2 regions of the Acrocarpospora sp. B8E8 genome follow, and region 2 is predicted to be linked to the other one. Evidence: predicted binding sites of a transcription regulator. Region 2 holds the regulator's gene; the other holds the start of a gene.
What was found. The regulator HrcA, encoded in region 2, represses chaperone genes, less so after heat shock. The targets are predictions, from matches to a motif close to TTGGCACTCTCNNNNNGAGAGTGCCAA.

Region 1 (9,427 bases), on a different contig from region 2:
TCCGGCTGCCCGGGTGTTGGATAGGCGGTACGCCGGAGATGGGGGACACCTGTGAATGACGGCCCGTTGATCGTTCAGTCGGACAAGACCTTGCTGCTCGAAGTGGATCATGAGCGGGCCGACGAGTGCAGGAAGGCGATCGCGCCGTTCGCCGAGCTGGAGCGCGCGCCCGAGCACGTGCACACCTACCGTGTGACGCCGCTGGCGCTGTGGAACGCCCGCGCCGCCGGGCACGACGCCGAGCAGGTGATCGACGCCCTGATCAGCTTCAGCCGCTACCCGGTGCCGCACGCGCTGCTCGTGGACGTGGCCGAGACCATGGCCCGGTACGGCCGCCTCAAGCTGGACAAACACCCCACCCACGGCCTGGTCCTCACCAGCACCGACCGAGCCGTCCTGGAGGAGGTGCTGCGCTCCAGGAAGATCCAGCCGATGCTCGGCGAGCGCCTCCCGGACGACACAGTGGTCGTGCATCCCAGCGAGCGCGGCAACATCAAGCAGGCCCTGCTCAAGCTGGGCTGGCCGGCCGAGGACCTGGCCGGATACGTGGACGGCGAGGCCCATCCGATCCTGCTCACCGAGGAGGGCTGGGAGCTGCGCTCCTACCAGCGGGAAGCGGCCGACGCGTTCTGGCACGGCGGCTCCGGCGTGGTCGTGCTGCCGTGCGGCGCGGGCAAGACCATCGTCGGCGCGGCGGCCATGGCCCGGGCGCAGGCGACCACGCTGATCCTGGTGACCAACACGGTGAGCGTGCACCAGTGGAAGCAGGAGCTGCTCAAACGCACGTCGCTGACGGCCGACGAGATCGGCGAGTACACGGGGACCAAGAAGGAGATCCGTCCGGTCACCATCGCCACCTACCAGGTCATGACGGCCAAGCGGCAGGGGGCGTACCGGCATCTGGAGCTGTTCGACGCCCGCGACTGGGGGCTGATCGTCTACGACGAGGTGCACCTGCTGCCCGCGCCGATCTTCCGGATGACCGCCGACCTGCAGGCCCGCCGCCGGGTCGGCCTGACCGCCACCCTGGTACGCGAGGACGGCCGGGAAGGCGATGTCTTCTCCCTGATCGGCCCGAAACGGTATGACGCGCCGTGGAAGGAGATGGAGAACCAGGGCTGGATCGCCCCCGCCGACTGCGTCGAGGTCCGGGTCACCCTCACAGACGAGGAACGCCTCGCCTACGCGATGTCCGACAGCGAGGAGCGGTATCGCTTCTGCGCGACCACGCCGTCCAAGACCCGCGTCACCGAGGCCCTGGTGCGGCGTCACGCGGGCGAGCAGGTCCTGGTCATCGGGCAGTACATCGACCAGCTCGACGAGCTCGCCGCGCACCTGGACGCTCCGGTCATCAAGGGCGAGACCCGAGTGCGCGAGCGGGAACGCCTCTACCAGGCCTTCCGCGACAAGGAGATCCAGGTCCTGGTCGTGTCGAAGGTGGCCAACTTCTCCATCGACCTGCCGGAGGCGGCGGTGGCCATCCAGGTCTCCGGGACGTTCGGGTCACGGCAGGAGGAGGCGCAGCGCCTCGGGCGGGTGCTGCGGCCGAAGGCCAGCGGGGGCGGCGCGCGGTTCTACTCGGTGGTGAGCCGCGACACGGTAGATCAGGAGTTCGCCGCGCATCGGCAACGATTCCTCGCGGAACAGGGCTATGCCTACCAGATCATCGACGCCGACGACGTCCTGACATGACAAACCCGGCGGGGCGCACCCCGCCGGGCAACAATAGTTATGTCCACGAAATTCCGCCGGCCCGAGTCAACCGCATCACCCCCTCGCGCCTTGGCCCCCTCAGCCAAGAATTACCAGACAAGCCCGGTTCCGGGCATACCCCTATTGTCCAACCTAATCACGCGATTTGCGCATCTTTTTCGCGCATTTCCCATGCCGATTCAATAAGGTTTCGCAGGGTATTCGGGAGATTACTGCGCGGCCATCCCGCCCACGAACAGCACTCCCTCGGCCACCACCCACGCCACCAGCGCGACCGGCAGCAACCCCGCCCGCCGGGTCAGCCAGGCCGCCACGGTGGCACTCGCCGCGACCACCGCGAACAGCCCCGAAACCGAGGAAACCATGTCAAGCCGCTGCGCGCACGCCTTGCGGTTCTCCCCGTCGGAGCAGAACGCCTCTAGCCCCCACCCCGCGAACACCGACAAACCCCACAGGGCGGCGAGCAACAAGCTCGCGACCATCGGTATCACCGGCGACACCCACGTCCGCGTCATCCCTACCAGGTACCCGGGCAAAGAAACGACAACACCCGCTACCTGGCCCTTCCCCCGGCGTTCCGGTCGGCTTTAACCGGAGAACACCTGGTCAGCGCGCCGGAAACTCGGTTGGTGTCTTCCTCGCGCATGAGTAAGCTCTTGTGTTTCGCTGCCTTGACCACCACCCCGACAGGAGCTCCGGCATGCCCGCCCACCAGCTGGCCCCCGACATACTCGCGGCGGAACGGGAACATCTCGCGATCTCCCGCGCCGCCCTCACCGCGATGCGCGTACACGTCCAGTCGCTCTCCTCCGACGCCGCCGGCGACTGGGTCTCCCGGCAGGTCCTGCAGGGCCTGCTCGACCAGCGGGTGGCCGCCCTCGCCGACCACCCCGACACCCCGCTCTTCTTCGGCCGCCTGGATCGCGGTACGGCTCCCGCCGACGAACTCCCGGGAACGCTGCACGTCGGCCGGCGACACGTACACGACGGAGCGGGCCAGGCGCTCGTCATCGACTGGCGCGCCCCCGTCTCCCGGGCGTTCTACCAGGCCAGCCCCGCCGAGCCGATGGGCGTCTCGCGACGGCGCCGGTTCGGCTACCAGGCCGGAGAACTCACCGCCTTCGAAGATGAGGACCTCACCCACGGCGGCACGCTCGGCACCTCCAAGATCCTCACCGACGAGATCGAACGCCCCCGCACCGGCCCGATGCGCGACATCGTCGCCACCATCCAGCCCGACCAGGACGAGATCGTCCGCGCCGACCTGGGCGTGACCGTCTGCGTCCAGGGCGCCCCCGGCACCGGCAAAACCGCCGTCGGCCTGCACCGAGCCGCCTACCTGCTGTTCACCCACCGCGAGAAGCTGTCCCGCTCCGGCGTGATGATCGTGGGCCCGAACCGCGCCTTCCTGTCCTACATCTCCTCGGTGCTGCCCGCCCTCGGCGAGGTCAAGGTCGACCAGACCACCGTGGCCGGCATCCTCGGCGACCACGCCCACCCCGAGGACCCCGCCATCGCCACCATCAAGGCCGACGCCCGGATGGCGCCCGTGCTCAGGCGCGCCCTCTGGCTGCACGTCACCAAGCCCGAGGAAGGCGTCCTGGTCACCCGGGGCGTCAACCGTTACCGCGTCGCCGACTACGAAGTCCGCGAGATCGTGGCCTCCCTGCGCGGCACAACCCGCTACAACCCCGGGCGTACGGCCCTGGCCCAGCGGCTGGCCCATGCGATCCTGGTCCAGATGGAGCGCCGCGGCGAGTCCCCCGACGACCGCGTCCAGGACGCCGTCGCCCGCTCCAAGCCCGTCAAGCAGGTCATCGACCAGACGTGGCCCAAACTCACGCCGGAACAGGTCCTGCATCGCCTGCTGAGCGACTCCGCCTTCCTCGCCCAGGCCGCCAAATCCGACCTGACCCCGCTGGAGCAGCAGGCCCTGCTGTGGCCCAAGCCCGCCAAGTCGTTCCGCTCGGCCAAATGGACCGCCGCCGACGCCGCCCTCCTCGACGAACTCGCCGACCTGATGGACCGCACCCCGTCCCACGGCCACCTGGTGGTCGACGAGGCCCAGGACCTGTCCGCGATGCAACTGCGCGCCCTCGGCCGCCGCTGCCGCACCGGCTCCGCCACCGTCCTCGGCGACCTGGCCCAAGGCACCACCCCTTGGTCGGCCCGCTCCTGGCAGACCGTCCTGCACCACCTCGGCTTCGAAAAGGACTCACAACGCTCCGGCGGCACCGAAACCGCCATCACCGAACTCACCCTCGGCTTCCGCGTCCCCCGCGAAGTCCTCGACTACGCCGCCCGCCTCCTCCCCACCATCGCCCCCGACCTGGCCCCACCCCGCTCCCTCCGCCCCGGCCCCGGCTCCCTCACCATCCACCAAACCGACGACCTCGGATCAGCCCTGACCCAAACCATCACTCAGACCCTCACCCGCGAGGGTTCCATCGGCGTCATCACCCCCGACTCCCTGACCACCGAAATCTCCACCACCCTCACCCTCCCTCACGAGATCCTCACCCCCGACGCACCCACAGATCACCGAGTGCTCCTCATCCCCGCCTCCCTGGCCAAGGGCCTCGAATACGATCACGTAATCCTGGTAGACCCCACTACCATTACCACCGCAGAACCCCAGGGCCTCTCCCGCCTGTACGTCGCCCTCACCCGCGCCGTAACAACCCTGACGATCCTCCACACGACCCCTCTCCCTCCCGAACTAGCCCAGTGATCCCCAACAACACAAAAGCCCTCCGAACGTGGGTTCGGAGGGCTAACGTTTAGCAACGAAGGGCATACAGGGAGTCCGCGCCTCCCAATCAGCCCAAAAAGAGCTTGCCCCGGGGAGCTTGCATGCAGAGGCTAATCCCGGGGCTTCCGTCACCCATGGTAGCGCATGATGAACAGCGCGGAAAGGCCAGCAGTGAACCCCGCCCTCGATCACGCCGTCGAATCGGCGATCTCCGTCGAACGTTTGCGCCCCTACCGAGCGGCCTTCAACGGAGACCGGTCTACGGGACTCAGGCTCTACGCCTGGAACATCGAGATCTCAACCGCCTTCTACGGGTTGCTCCACTGTCTCGAAGTGACCTGTACCACCTTCGGCTCTTCCGCAATCGCATCGCCCACCACGAGGCCGTACACGGTCGGCATCTCGCAGCCGACCACGCGAGCATCATCCGGGTCCTGGGCTACCTCTCCCCCGAAGCCACCCAATGGGCGCGCAAGCACGATCGCGTACCTGAGGCGCTCGCCCGTCGCGCCGATGTATGCGCCGCCCTGGCGCCTACCCGATTCTGAGAACCCCCACAACAAAGGATCACGAGGAGATCGGAGATTCCTCTCTGGTTCCGTCCAGCGCCGCGCGCGCAGTTGTGGTCTGGGTGCCCAGGAGGTTGGCGAAGGGGCGAAGTGTGGTCTTGCCGTCCCGGTAGGCCTGGAATGAGGTGCGCAGGAGGGGAACGGGGAGTCGGGGCTGGCCAGCTGTGGTGAGCCACTCCCAGTAGGAGTCCAGGCGGTTGGTCAGGACGGCGGCGTCCAGTGAACGTGTGCGTACGAAAGCGTCACACTGGTGGCGGTCGATCAGTCCGAGGTTGTAGAGACGCCAGGCGAGGTTGACCGGGGAGACCCACAGGTCGCAGGCGAGCGATGCGAACGAGTCGGCCGTGGGTGTGTGCTGCCGTGCAGCAGTCCTTGCCGACGGACTGGCACGCACCCGAGCGCTCTACCTCCTGGCCGCGAACGCGTCCCAGGTGAATGGGGATCGGCGCGCACGCCCGAGCGCCCTACCGCTGACCATCGTGACCAGTAGGTCGAACGCTCGCGTTAGGGTCCCGCTGTGGACGATGAGCTTGTAATTCGCTATGGCCGCGAAGAGGACATCCCGGCAGTTCTGGAATTCTGGCGCCAGGCAGCCGAGGGAACCGACCGGCACGACGATCCGGCGAAAGTGGCGGCCCTGATCGAGCGAGACCCTGAGTCATTGCTGATCGGCGAGATCGGCGGCGTGCTGGTGGGAACATTGATCGCTGGTTGGGACGGCTGGCGGGCGCACCTCTACCGCCTCGCGGTGTCCCCGGCATTCCGTCGACGCGGGATCGCCTCAGCCCTGATCGTGACAGCCGAGCAGCGGTTCACGGCCTTCGCCGCGTTCCGCGTGGACGCCATGGTGCTCCACGAGAACGAGCTCGCCCATCATGCCTGGAAGGCGGCGGGTTACGGACCACAACCGCAGTGGGGCCGCTGGATCAAAGCGCTGGAGTGAGAATCGACTAGGGGTTGGGGCGCCCGACCCCCCTCTCACACCGCCGGAGATGGGCACGTCGTCACGTCGACCGGATCGGGAGCACGCGCGCCGAGGGGGCAAGTTCGGCGCGGGGGCAAGTTCGGCGCGCGCCGCGTGGCCCTTCGTTCTCGCACCCCGCATTAAAGATGATGCAGTTGCCTTCGGATCGGAGTCGGCACCAACCCTTCCGTCGAGGCTCAATTAATCACCTATGCCGGGCGTACACACAAAAAGGCGGTCCCGGGGTGGGACCGCCTGATCGTGGGAGGTGGGACCTGGTTAGAAGTCCATGTCTCCGCCGCCGGGCATGCCGCCGCCGGCCGGAGCAGGGTTCTTCTCCGGCTTCTCGGCGATGACGGCCTCGGTGGTCAGGAAGAGCGCCGCGATGGAGGCGGCGTTCTGCAGGGCGGAGCGGGTGACCTTGGCCGGGTCGATGATGCCGGTGTCGAACATGTTCACGTACTCACCGGTGGCGGCGTTGAGGCCCTCGCCCGGGGGAAGGTTGCGGACCTTCTCCACCACGACGCCGCCTTCGAGGCCGGCGTTGACGGCGATCTGCTTGAGGGGCTCCTCAAGCGCCTTCTTGACGATCGCGGCGCCGGTGGCCTCGTCGCCGGTGAGTTCGAGCTTGTCGAACGCCTGGGCACTGGCCTGGAGCAGCGCGACGCCGCCGCCGGGGACGATGCCCTCCTCGACGGCCGCCTTGGCGTTGCGGACGGCGTCCTCGATGCGGTGCTTGCGCTCCTTGAGCTCGACCTCGGTGGCCGCGCCCGCCTTGATGACGGCGACGCCGCCGGCGAGCTTGGCGAGGCGCTCCTGGAGCTTCTCGCGGTCGTAGTCGGAGTCGGTGTTCTCGATCTCGGCGCGGATCTGGTTGACCCGGCCAGCGATCGCCTCGGCGTCACCGGCGCCGTCCACGATGGTGGTCTCGTCCTTGGTGACGACGACCTTGCGGGCCTTGCCGAGCACGTCGAGGGTGGCGGACTCGAGCTTGAGGCCGACCTCCTCGCTGACGACCTGGCCGCCGGTGAGGGTGGCGATGTCGCCCAGCATGGCCTTGCGGCGGTCGCCGAAGCCGGGGGCCTTGACGGCCACCGAGCGGAACAGGCCGCGGATCTTGTTGACCACCAGGGTGGCGAGGGCTTCGCCCTCGACGTCCTCAGCGATGATCAGGAGCGGCTTGCCGGCCTGGACGACCTTGTCGAGCAGGGGCAGCAGGTCCTTGTTGGCCGAGACCTTGGAGTTGACCACGAGAATGTAGGGGTCCTCCAGGACCGCCTCCATGCGCTCGGGGTCGGTCACGAAGTAACCCGAGTTGTAACCCTTGTCAAAGCGCATACCCTCGGTGAGCTCGAGCTCCAGCCCGAAGGCGTTGCTCTCCTCGACCGTGATGACGCCTTCCTTGCCGACCTTGTCCATCGCCTCGGCGATCAGCTCGCCGATCTCGGTGTCACCGGCGGAGATGGAGGCGGTGGAGGCGATCTGCTCCTTGGTCTCCACATCCTTGGCCAGCTTGGAGAGCTCCTCGCTGACCCGCTCGACGGCCGCCTCGATACCCTTCTTCAGGGCCATCGGGTTGGCGCCGGCGGCGACGTTGCGCAGACCCTCACGAACCAGGGCCTGGGCCAGCACGGTGGCGGTGGTGGTGCCGTCACCCGCGACGTCATCGGTCTTCTTGGCGACTTCCTTGACCAGCTCGGCCCCGATCTTCTCCCACGGGTCCTCAAGCTCGATCTCCTTGGCGATGGAGACACCATCGTTGGTGATCGTGGGGGCGCCCCACTTCTTCTCCAGCACGACGTTGCGGCCCTTGGGGCCCAAGGTCACCTTGACGGCGTCGGCGAGCTGGTTCATACCGCGCTCAAGACCGCGCCGGGCTTCCTCGTCAAACGCGATCATCTTGGCTGCCATAAGGCTAGACCTCCCAGTAGAGGGTGGCTTCAGCGGACCGAGCCGACGCCCGCGACGGCATGGGGCCGCATATCCCTTCGGCGGACCCCGTCGTCCCGATCCCGTTATTGGCACTCCCAGCTGGGGAGTGCCAACCATCTGTTTAGCACTCTCCCCGTGTGAGTGCAAGCGAAAGCCATGCTGACCAGTACGGATATGCCCCAACCAGGGAGAATCCACCCAACCCCTTGGACAGCATCTCCCACCCAACCCTTCGCGTCCCTCGGACTCTGCTCGCTCTGTCATCCCCGTGGTCGCTCGGATGAAGCGGCAACTTGATCCGAGTGGGGGTATCCCACCCACCCAGCCCTTCGTTTCCCCTCGGGCTCCGCCCGACCCCGCCATCGCCGTGGTTGCCCTCGGGAAGCGACTTGTCATAGCGCGGTGGTTCCCCCACCCACCCAACCCTTTGTCTCCCATCGGGCTCCGCCCGACCCCGCCATCCCGGTGGTGTCCCGAATGAAGGGGCAAAGGATGGGTGGAGGGGACCACCGCGTCGTAGCTGCCGTTTCGAAGCGACGGCCAGGGCGAATGACGGGAGCGGGCGGAGCCCGGAGGCCAATCAGAAGGCTAGGTGGGTGGGTAAACCACCCCGGATACCGCGATGGCGGGAGCGGGCCAAGCCCGGCAATCAAAGGGCCGGACGGGTGGGAGAACCACCCCCAGACACCGCGATGGCGGGAGCGGGCCAAGCCCGGCAATCAAAGGGCTGGGTGGGTGGGAGAACCTCTGGGCACAAGCACCACGCGAATCCCCGGCAACCCCCGCGCCATAGGTCGTATGTCCCGGCTTGGCCGCGCCTGTGTCTGGACTGAGGAACGCAGGTCGCGGAGCGGCCGGAGTGACGAGGGAAGACGCAGGCTGAAGGCGGCCAAGCCCGCCGTGCCGAAGGCGCGGCAATGTCATTGCAAGCCCGCCGATCCGGAGGATCGGCCATAGACACGGCAGAGCCCGGGTGCCGCCCCACGCGGCCTCCGGGCTCTCTCGTCGTTGCCTGGATCAGACGGTCCGGACAGCCTCCGCCTGCGGGCCCTTCTGACCCTGGGTGATGTCGAACTCTACTCGCTGGCCCTGCTCAAGGGCCTTGTAGCCGTCCATCATGATTGCCGAGTAATGGACGAAAACGTCCTTACCACCGTCTACCGCGATGAAGCCGTAGCCCTTGTCCGCGTTAAACCATTTGACGGTGCCCTGCGCCACTTTCCGACTCCTCTTGCTGGGCTGGCGACGGACCATGCCCATTCCACCGCATGGTCCGTGACCTTTCGGGCCGGAAGGATTACGCTCTCTCCGGCCACGTCGATCGTTCTCGACCATACCTGTAGCAAGCGGTGGGACAACAGAGTCAATCCGCACTTCGATTGCGGCAGAACACGCTTCCAAGAAGGCCGGATTTTGGATTTGTGATTACATAGTCGCGAAATGCACCATATGCCATAGCACCGATTAAGCTTCGATAACGATAGAACCCCATGTCAA
Region 2 (9,427 bases):
CAGCGTGCCCGGCAGGAACCCGAGCCGCTCCCCCGCCTCCACGGCGGGCCGGGTCAGGATGATCCGGTTGACCTTCTTCTCCTGCAGCGCCTTCACGGCCTTGGCCATCGCCAGATAGGTCTTGCCCGTGCCGGCGGGACCGATCCCGAACACGATCGTGTGCCGGTCGATCATGTCCACATACCGCTTCTGGTTCACGGTCTTCGGCCGGATCGTCCGCCCACGCGAGGAGATGATGTCCATCGACAGCACCTCGGCGGGCTTGCCGGAGCTCATCCGGAGCATGGCGATGCTGCGTTCGACGGAGTCGGGGGTGAGTTCGGCGCCGGACTTGGCCAGCTCCACGAGCTCCTCGAAGAGGCGGACGACCACGCCGCTCTCGTCCGGCGGCCCGGTGATGGTGATTTCGTTGCCCCGCACGTGGATGTCGGCCCTGAACGACTTCTCGATGACTCTCAGCAGCTCGTCTCGCGAACCCAGAATGCTGATCATCGCGTGCTCATCGGGGATGACCACTTTCGCGTGGGTCTTCGGTGTTTCTCGCGTCTCGGACATGGGCGGCCGTTGCGGCCTGCTCGCCTCCCTAATTTCTCACCAATGCTAGCCGAGGCGCAGGCTGAGACCGGTGCCGCCGAGCACGTGCGCGTGCGCGTGGAAGACCGTCCGCCCGGCGTCCGGGCCGGTGTTGAAAATGACACGATATCCGGATTCGACGATGCCCTCCTGGGCGGCGACGGCCGCCGCAGCGAGGAGCACGTCGTTGGCCAGACCGGCTTGGGCGAGCGCCTCCGCGTCCTCGAGGTGCTCTTTGGGGATGACCAGAACGTGCACCGGCGCGTGCGGATTGATGTCCCGGAAGGCCAGCGTGGTCGGGGTCTCATGGACGACCGTGGCGGGAATCCCCCCGGCCACTATCGTGCAGAACAGGCAATCACTCACAGCCGGAAGCCTAGCGTTGCCAATCGGTAATCCCGTGATGGTCCCGCGGGAAGATCCGCCCGGATAGGGTTTATGTGCGACACTGCACCGTCAACTAAACCCCCGTGTCGGGCGAGGACACAACTGGGCCATGCCCCCTAAAGATTCGGAAGAGCGTAAACCCTCGGGCAAGGACGAGCGTCCTACTGATGTGACCACCGAGACCCTCGTGGCCGAAAGGTCGCTGGGAGCGGTGCCCGTCGGGTGGGATGCCGACATGGCCGTAACGGCGCTCTACAGTGCGCACTATCGGTCACTTGTGCGTCTCGCAGTGTTGCTGGTCCGCGATGTGGCCAGCGCCGAGGAGGTCGTCCAGGACGCGTTCGTCGCCCTTCATGGCGCCTGGCGCAGACTGCGCGACCCCGACAAGGCACTCGCCTACCTGCGCCAGTCGGTCGTCAACCGATCGCGCTCCGTGCTGCGTCATCGCGCCGTCGTCGAGAAGTACGCCCCCAAGGGCCTGCCGGACGCGCCGAGCGCGGAGAACGGCGCGATCGGCGAGCTCGAACGCACCGCGGTCATCGAGGCGTTACGCGGCCTGCCCACCCGGCAGCGTGAGGCCTTGGTGCTGCGCTACTACGGCGACCTCTCCGAGGCCGACATCGCCAGCGCGATGGGCATCAGCAAGGGTGCGGTGAAGAGTCACACGGCGCGCGGCATGGCCGCACTACGGCAGGTACTGGAGAAGTTCTCATGACCATCCCCCCCGACGAGTACGGCGATCTGCTCCGCCGTGCAATGCGCGCGGAGGCGGACTCGGTCGTGCCGTCTCCGGAAGGCCTGGACATCATCAGGCAGCGCATCGAGAACCGTGGTTTCAACGGTCTGCGCAACGTCTTCTGGTGGCGGATCGGCGCCTCGGTGGCCGCCGCCGCCCTGGTGGCGGGCACCGTCGTCATGGTCGTCCCCGGCCTTCGCGACCAGGTGGAGACCGGCATCGGCCTGACCACCGGCGACGAGCCCGGCCAGGTCCCCGAGATCGGCGCCACCAACCAGCCAGAGCCGCCGCGGCCGACGGCCCCCCTCACCATCCTGCCGCCGTCGCCCAGCGTCACGGGCGAGGTCTCCGCGGAGTCCACCGCGACCACTCCCCCGTCCCCGACGCCCGCGGCCGCCACACCTGACCCGTGCGCCTCCCCGACCGCGACGCCCACCGTCGTGGAGCCCGAGCCCACCGGCGACGAGGACTGCCCGCCGGACGAGACACCCGCGCCGAACACCCCCAGCCCGAAGCCGAGCCCGTCGGAGACGCCCACACCGTCGCCGAGCCCGACGCCGACCGGCTGCTCGGGGGACGGGTGCTCGACCACACCCACCCCGCTGGTCAGCAGCGGTCCCGCGACAGAGTCGGCCTCAGGTCTGGCCTCTACCACATAAGCCAGATCCGGCCCGGCCCACAGGCCACATAAGTCAGATCCGGCCCGCAGGCCACATAAGTCCGGACTTAACCCGGAACGGCTTACTCCGGGGGCGGCGCACGCACGCTCCGCCCCCGGCGCCGCTCCGAGTTTCCCCTCCCGGGCTTCCCCTTCCGGCCCTCTTCGAGGCTCTCCCTCTGGACGCTTCTGGGCGGCCATCCTCGACACGCTTCTGAGCCATCCTCGACGAGGACGGGCTGTTACCAGCGCCCGGTTCGTGCCAAGAGAACGGCTGCTGCGGCGACGCCTGCCGTCGAGGTGCGCAACACTGTGGGGCCGAGCAGGGCTGGCGTCGCACCCGCCGCCCGAAATTTCGCGATTTCGTCGTCGGTGATGCCGCCCTCCGGGCCGACCACGAGGACGATGTCGCCCTTCTCCGGCAGATCCACGCGGCTCAACGGCTCCGCCGCCTCCTCGTGCAGGACGACGGCCAGGGCGGCGTCCGCGAGCAAGGCGGCGACCCGGGTGGTGCTCGCCTGGTCGGCGATCTCCGGCAGATGAAAGCGGCGCGCCTGCTTGGCGGCCTCCCGCGCGGTCGAACGCCACCGCGCCAGTGATTTCTCACCGCGCTCACCCTTCCACTGGGTGACACAGCGCCCGGCCGCCCACGGGACGATCTCGTCCACCCCGGCCTCGGTCATCGTCTCCACCGCCAGCTCGCCCCGGTCGCCTTTGGGCAGGCCCTGCACGACGACCAGCCGCGGCTCGGGCGCGGGCACGTCGTAGCGGCGCAGCACGTCCAGGTCGAGGGCGTCCTTGCGCGCCGCCGCGACCACGCATTCGGCCACGGCGCCCGCGCCGTCGGTCAGGTCGACGCGTTCGCCCGCGCGCAGGCGCCGTACCGACGCGGCATGGCGCCCTTCCGTGCCGTCGAGCAGGATGCGCGAGCGGGCGCCCAGGTCGTGCAGGAACACGGGCACAGTCATGACCATCACCCCCGCAATCGTGTTTCAGCGGCCGTTGAACGCGTCCTTCAGGCGGGAGAAGAAGCCCTGCTGGCCGGGGGTGAACTTGCCGGGCGGGCGTTCCTCGTTGCGCAGCCGGGACAGCTCCCGGAGCAGTTCCTCCTGCTGGGCGTCGAGTTTGAGCGGCGTCTCCACGTTGACGTGGATCAGCAGGTCGCCGCGGCCGGTCTCGTTGAGGCGCTGCACGCCCCGGCCGTACAGCGGGATGACCTGGCCGGACTGGGTGCCCGGGCGGACGTCGATCTCCTCGGTGCCGTCCAGGGTCTCCATGCTGAGCGAGGTGCCCAGGGCGGCGGCGGTCATCGGGATCTGCACCGTGCAGTGCAGGTCGTCGCCGCGCCGCTCGAAGATGGCGTGCGGCCGCTCGACGATCTCCAGGAACAGGTCTCCGGGCGGCCCGCCGCCCGGCCCGATCTCGCCTTCCCCGGCCAGCTGGATGTGGGTGCCGTCCTCCACGCCCGCCGGGATCCTGACCTTGATCGTACGGCGGGTGCGCACGCGCCCGTCGCCCGAGCACTCCTGGCACGGATGCCGGATCACGCTGCCATACCCGCCGCACTGGGGGCACGGCCGCGAGGTCATGACCTGCCCCAGGAACGAGCGTGTCACCTGCGAGACCTCACCCCGGCCGTGGCACATGTCGCACGTGTCGGGATGGGTTCCGGCGGCCGCGCCGGAGCCCTGGCAGACCTCGCACAGCACGGCGGTGTCGACCACCAGCTCGCGGGTGGTGCCGAAGCCCGACTCGGCCAGGTCCAGTTCGACCCGGATGGTGGCGTTGCGCCCGCGGCGGGCCCGGGAACGGGGGCCGCGGGAGGCGGAAGCCGTACCGAAAAAGGCGTCCATGATGTCGCTGAAGGGGAAGCCCTGGCCGAAGCCGCCGGCGCCCGCGCCACCGCCGCCGCCGAACGGGTCGCCGCCCAGATCGTGCATCTGGCGCTTCTGCGGATCCGACAGGACCTCGTAGGCCTGCGTGATCTCCTTGAACCGCTCCTGCGTCTGCGGATCGGGGTTGACGTCCGGATGGAGCTCGCGCGCCAGCCGCCGGTAGGCTTTCTTGATCTCGTCCTGGCTGGCGTCCCGGCGCACCCCGAGGGTCGCGTAATAGTCCTTGGCCACTTATGACCCCGCCAGGATCTGGCCGACATAACGCGCCACGGCGCGCACCGCACCCATCGTCACCGGATAGTCCATTCGCGTCGGGCCCAGCACTCCGAGCCGGGCCAGTTCCTTGTCGCCCGCACCGTATCCCGCGGCGACGAACGATGTGCCGCGCAGCCCCGTGTACGGATTCTCCGAGCCGATCCGGACGGTCAGCTCGGACAGGTCGCCGGTCTCGCCCAGCAGGCGCATCAGCACGACCTGTTCCTCCAAAGCCTCCAGCACGTCGCGGAGGCCCACGCTGAAGTCGGCCGCCGCGAGGTTGGCCGCCCCGGCGAAGACGATCTTCTCTTCATGCCGCTCGACCAGTGTTTCCAGGATCACCGACAGCAGCGTGACCGCGACGGGGCGGTCCTCCGCCGACAGCCGGTCGGGCAGGTCGGCCACCCTGTCCGGCACGTTGGACAGGCCGCAGCCGTCCAGCGAGGCGTTCAGCACCGCCCGCAGGTGGGCCACCCGATCGTCGCCGATCGCGTCGGGCAGGTCGACCACCCGCTGCTCGACCCGGCCGGTGTTGGTGATCAGCACCAGCATGACCCGGCGGTCGGCCAGCGGAACGATCTCCACATGCCGGACCGTGGATCTGGTCAGCGACGGATACTGCACCACCGCGACCTGCCTGGTGAGCTGCGCCAGCAGCCGCACGGTGCGGGTCACGATCTCGTCCAGGTCGATGGCGCCGGCCAGGAACGTCTCGATCGCCCGGCGCTCGGCCCCGGTCAGCGGTTTCACCTGGGACAGCCGGTCCACGAACAGCCGGTAACCCTTGTCGGTGGGCACCCGCCCGGCGCTCGTGTGCGGCTGGTGAATGTAGCCTTGCTCCTCCAGAGCGGCCATATCGTTACGAATGGTGGCGGGCGAGACACCCAGGTTGTGGCGATCGGCCAGCGCCTTGGAGCCCACCGGCTCGTTGGTGGACACATAGTCCTCGACGATGGCGCGTAGCACCGCCAGCTTCCGGTCGTCAACCACGTGCTCACCTCCCCTGGCACTCGATTGTCCCGAGTGCCAAGTGTACGGCCAGCGCCTCCACGGTGCGATAACAGCAGCCGGGCAAGAAGACCAAGTCGACTGCAAACGTCCCACAAGTGGGAACCCCCACACTTTGGTGTTATGAGTTCTCCCTACAGTCAAAATTACGGCCAGCAGAACTACGGCCAGTACGGCGCTCCGCCGCCCCCGTATGCCGCCCCGCGGCCCCCGATCCGGCCCCGGGTGCTGTGGATCGTGCTTTCCTGGGTCCTGTTCCTGGTCTTACTCGTCGTGGGTATCGCCGGATTCGCCGGATCCATCTTCTCCACTATCAACGACGCCGCGCCGACGACGACCCTCTCCAGCGGGGAGACCGTCACGGTCCAGCTCAACCCGGCCGACAAGCCCGCGATCTGGGCCGCCGCCAACCAGGCCACCGATGTCGAGTGCCAGGTACAGGGCGCCGACCCCAGCCAGAAGCCAACCCTGACCCAGCCGACCGTTTCACAAAATTTGACGGTGAATGGCGACAATTGGGAGCTGCTCTTCAAGGTGGGCGTTCCGGCCGCCGGGCAGTACCAGGTCAACTGCGTCGGCGAGGGCGTCAAGTTCGGCGTCGGCAAGGAACTGGCATCCGGGGAGGCCGCCGCGGCCGTGGGCGGCGGCTTGGCGATGCTCGCGCTGCCCATCCTCGGGTTCCTGTTCGCGGTGGTGGTGACCATCGTGGTGCTGGTCAAGCGCAGCGGCGCCCGCAAGCGGCAGTTGATGTACTAGTTTTCTCGGCATGTACGAGCGGGACGTGCTCTCCGAAGACTGGCGACGGCCACTGCGGGGCAAGATCCCGCAGATCCCCGCGGAACTCGACCTGGTCGTCGAGGACGCGGACGGGGGGTTCTGCGGGGCCGTGGTGGCCTGCGACAAGGAGGCCGTCACGCTGGAGGACCGGCACGGGCGGCGGCGGCTCTTTCCGCTCGCCCCCGCCGCGTTCCTGCTGGACGGCAAGCCGGTGACGCTGGTGCGGCCGTCCGGCTCCTCAGGCCCGCGGCGCAGTGCGTCCGGGTCGATCGCGGTCGAGGGGCTGCGGGCCCGGGTCGCGCGGGAGAGCCGGATCTACGTCGAGGGCGTGCACGACGCCTCGCTGGTCGAGAAGATCTGGGGGCACGATCTGCGGGTGGAGGGGGTGGTGGTCGAATACCTGGAAGGAGTCGACCACCTGCCGGAGATCGTCGCGGAGTTCGGCCCGGAACCCGGGCGGCGGCTCGGGGTTCTGGTCGATCATCTGGTGCCGGGGTCCAAGGAGAGCCGCATCGCCGCTCAGGTCGCGGGGCCCGATGTACTGGTCGTGGGGCATCCGTATGTGGACATCTGGCAGGCGGTCAAGCCGTCCGTGGCCGGGATCGCGGCGTGGCCGGTCGTGCCGCGTGGGGTGCCGTGGAAGGAAGGCGTCATCGCCGCTCTCGGCTGGCGACGCGATCCGGCGGAAGCCTGGCGTCACATTCTTGGACGGGTGTCGACATATGCGGATTTGGAGCCGGAGTTGCTGGCTCGCGTCGAAGAATTGATCGACTTCGTCACGGTCCAGGATCTCAGCTGACTCAGGTCAGGTCCCGGATGAGGGCGTCCGCCAGCAGGCGGCCGGGGAGGGTGAGGACGGCCTTGCCCGCTTTGAAGGCGTCGACCTCCAATAGGCCATCTGCCAGTGCCTGGGCCAGGGCGGGCCGTACCCCGGGGGTGAAGTCGGCGAGCGGGAACCCGGACGAGAGGCGGAGTTCGAGCATGACGCGTTCGATCGCGCGGTCGTCGGGGGTGAGGATCTCGCGGGCGTGGGCCGGGGATTTGCGGGCGGCCAGGCGGGAGGCGTACGCGGCGGGGTGCTTGACGTTCCACCAGCGGGTGCCGCCGACGTGGCTGTGCGCGCCGGGGCCGACGCCCCACCAGTCGCCGCCCGTCCAGTAGAGCAGGTTGTGACGGCATTGCCCGGCTGCTGAGGTCGCCCAGTTGGAGACCTCGTACCAGCCGTACCCGGCTTTGGACAGCAGCTCGTCGGCGATGAGGTAGCGGTCGGCGGCCACGTCGTCGTCGGGCATCGGCAGTTCGCCCCGGCGGATGCGCGCGGCCAGCTTGGTCCCGTCCTCGACGATCAGCGAATACGCGGACACATGATCGGGCCCGGCCTCGATCGCCGCCTCCAGCGACGCCCGCCAGTCGTCGTCGCTCTCCCCCGGCGTGCTGTAGATCAGATCCAGGTTGACGTGCCCGAACCCGGCCTCCTTGGCCTCCTGTACGGCGTGCGCCGCCCGCCCCGGCGTGTGCCGCCGATCGAGCACCCGCAGCACGTGCTCCCGCGCGCTCTGCATCCCGAAGCTCACCCGGGTGAACCCGCCCGCCCGCAGCGTCTCCAGCGAACGCGGCCCGACCGACTCCGGATTGGCCTCCGTGGTGACCTCGGCCCCGGCCGTGAGCCCGAACTCCGCGTCGATCACCCGCAATATCCGGACAAGGTCGTCGGCGGCCAGCAGTGTGGGCGTGCCGCCGCCGAAGAAGACGGTCTGCACCGGAAGCGCGGTGTCGCCGAGCACGCGGCGCGCCAGCCGTACCTCGTCGATCGCGGTGTCCGCGTAGTCCTGGTGGGACGCGCCCGGCCCCAGCTCGGCGGCCGTGTAGGTGTTGAAGTCGCAGTACCCGCAGCGGGTCACGCAGAACGGGATGTGCACATAGAACCCGAACGGCCGCTCCCCGAGCGTCGCGAGCGCGCCGCCCGGCAGCTCGCCGGATTCCGGCACGAGATCGCCATCAGGCAGCACGGAAGGCATTCCCCCAGTCTGCCGCGCCCGCCTCCCTGCTCAGACCACTGAGCGTCATTGACGCGGCGGTCAGGGGATTCTATGATCCCAGAAACTTAAAGGAAACTTTCCTATAAGTTTCTCCTTTCACCAGCGGAGACACCTGTGACGAGACTTCTTCGCCCTCTCCTCGCCGCCGCCGTCGCCGGCCTCTTAGGGGTGGCGCTCGCACCCCCGGCGCAGGCGCAGACGCGTACACACGATTCCCAGTTCAAGCGGGTGGCCTACTTCATCCAGTGGGGCATCTACGGACGGAACTTCCACGTCAAGGACGTGGACACCAGCGGCGCCGCCGCCAAGCTCACCCACATCAACTACGCGTTCGGCTTCGTCAACCAGCAAGGTGACTGCTACTCGGCCGACCCGTGGGCCGACTGGCAGCGCGGCGTGCCCGCCGAGCAGAGCGTGGACGGTGTCGCCGACGACGGCACCGGCGTGCTGCAGGGCAACATGAACCAGCTCAAGAAGCTGAAGGCCAAGTATCCCAAGCTCAAGGTCCTGATCTCGCTGGGCGGCTGGACGGGCTCCGCGTACTTCTCCGACGCCGTCCTCACCCCCGCTGGGCGCTCCAAGCTGGCCGCCTCCTGCATCGACCTGTGGCTCAAGGGCAACCTGCCCGGCTCGGCCCCCGGCGCGGGCGCGGGCGTCTTCGACGGCATCGACCTCGACTGGGAGTGGCCCAGCTCGGACGGCAACGCCGGCAACGTGATCCGCCCCGAGGACAAGCAGAACTTCACCCTCTTCCTGGCCGAACTCCGCCGCCAGATGAAGGCCTACGACCGCAAGGACGAGCTCACCGCCTTCCTCCCGGCCGCCGCCGCGAAGATCGACTCCGGTTTCGAGGTCCAGAAGGTCTTCAGCTACCTCGACTTCGCCACCATCCAGGGGTACGACCTGCACGGCTCCTGGGAGCTCCAGACCGGCCACAACGGCAACCTGTTCACCGACAGGAAAGACCCGAACCCGGTCAAGTACAGCGTGGACCAGACCGTCCGCGACTACATCTCCCGCGGCGCCCCCAAGCGCAAGATCGTGGTGGGCATCCCCGCGTACGGCCAGGGCTGGACCGGCGTGACCGCGGGCGGCAACG

Region 1: a site for HrcA is predicted at 8,017-8,043, ahead of groL (chaperonin GroEL). Genes of this name have one in related genera too.

Annotation. Positions count from the first base shown of each region.
Region 1 is NZ_JBDPLV010000004.1:201,822-211,248, forward strand. It holds gene ABGB08_RS06150 (DNA repair helicase XPB) at 52-1,692, shown strand; gene ABGB08_RS06155 (hypothetical protein) at 1,923-2,195, opposite strand; gene ABGB08_RS06160 (ATP-binding domain-containing protein) at 2,414-4,444, shown strand; gene ABGB08_RS06165 (hypothetical protein) at 5,033-5,428, opposite strand; gene ABGB08_RS06170 (GNAT family N-acetyltransferase) at 5,552-5,977, shown strand; gene groL (chaperonin GroEL) at 6,278-7,909, opposite strand; gene ABGB08_RS06180 (cold-shock protein) at 8,948-9,148, opposite strand.
Region 2 is NZ_JBDPLV010000013.1:181,129-190,555, reverse strand. It holds gene ABGB08_RS15670 (PhoH family protein) at 1-555, opposite strand, end outside; gene ABGB08_RS15665 (HIT domain-containing protein) at 601-939, opposite strand; gene ABGB08_RS15660 (SigE family RNA polymerase sigma factor) at 1,196-1,675, shown strand; gene ABGB08_RS15655 (hypothetical protein) at 1,672-2,355, shown strand; gene ABGB08_RS15650 (16S rRNA (uracil(1498)-N(3))-methyltransferase) at 2,597-3,322, opposite strand; gene dnaJ (molecular chaperone DnaJ) at 3,347-4,480, opposite strand; gene hrcA (heat-inducible transcriptional repressor HrcA) at 4,481-5,494, opposite strand; gene ABGB08_RS15635 (hypothetical protein) at 5,636-6,268, shown strand; gene ABGB08_RS15630 (DUF3097 domain-containing protein) at 6,279-7,088, shown strand; gene hemW (radical SAM family heme chaperone HemW) at 7,090-8,307, opposite strand; gene ABGB08_RS15620 (glycoside hydrolase family 18 protein) at 8,443-9,427, shown strand, end outside.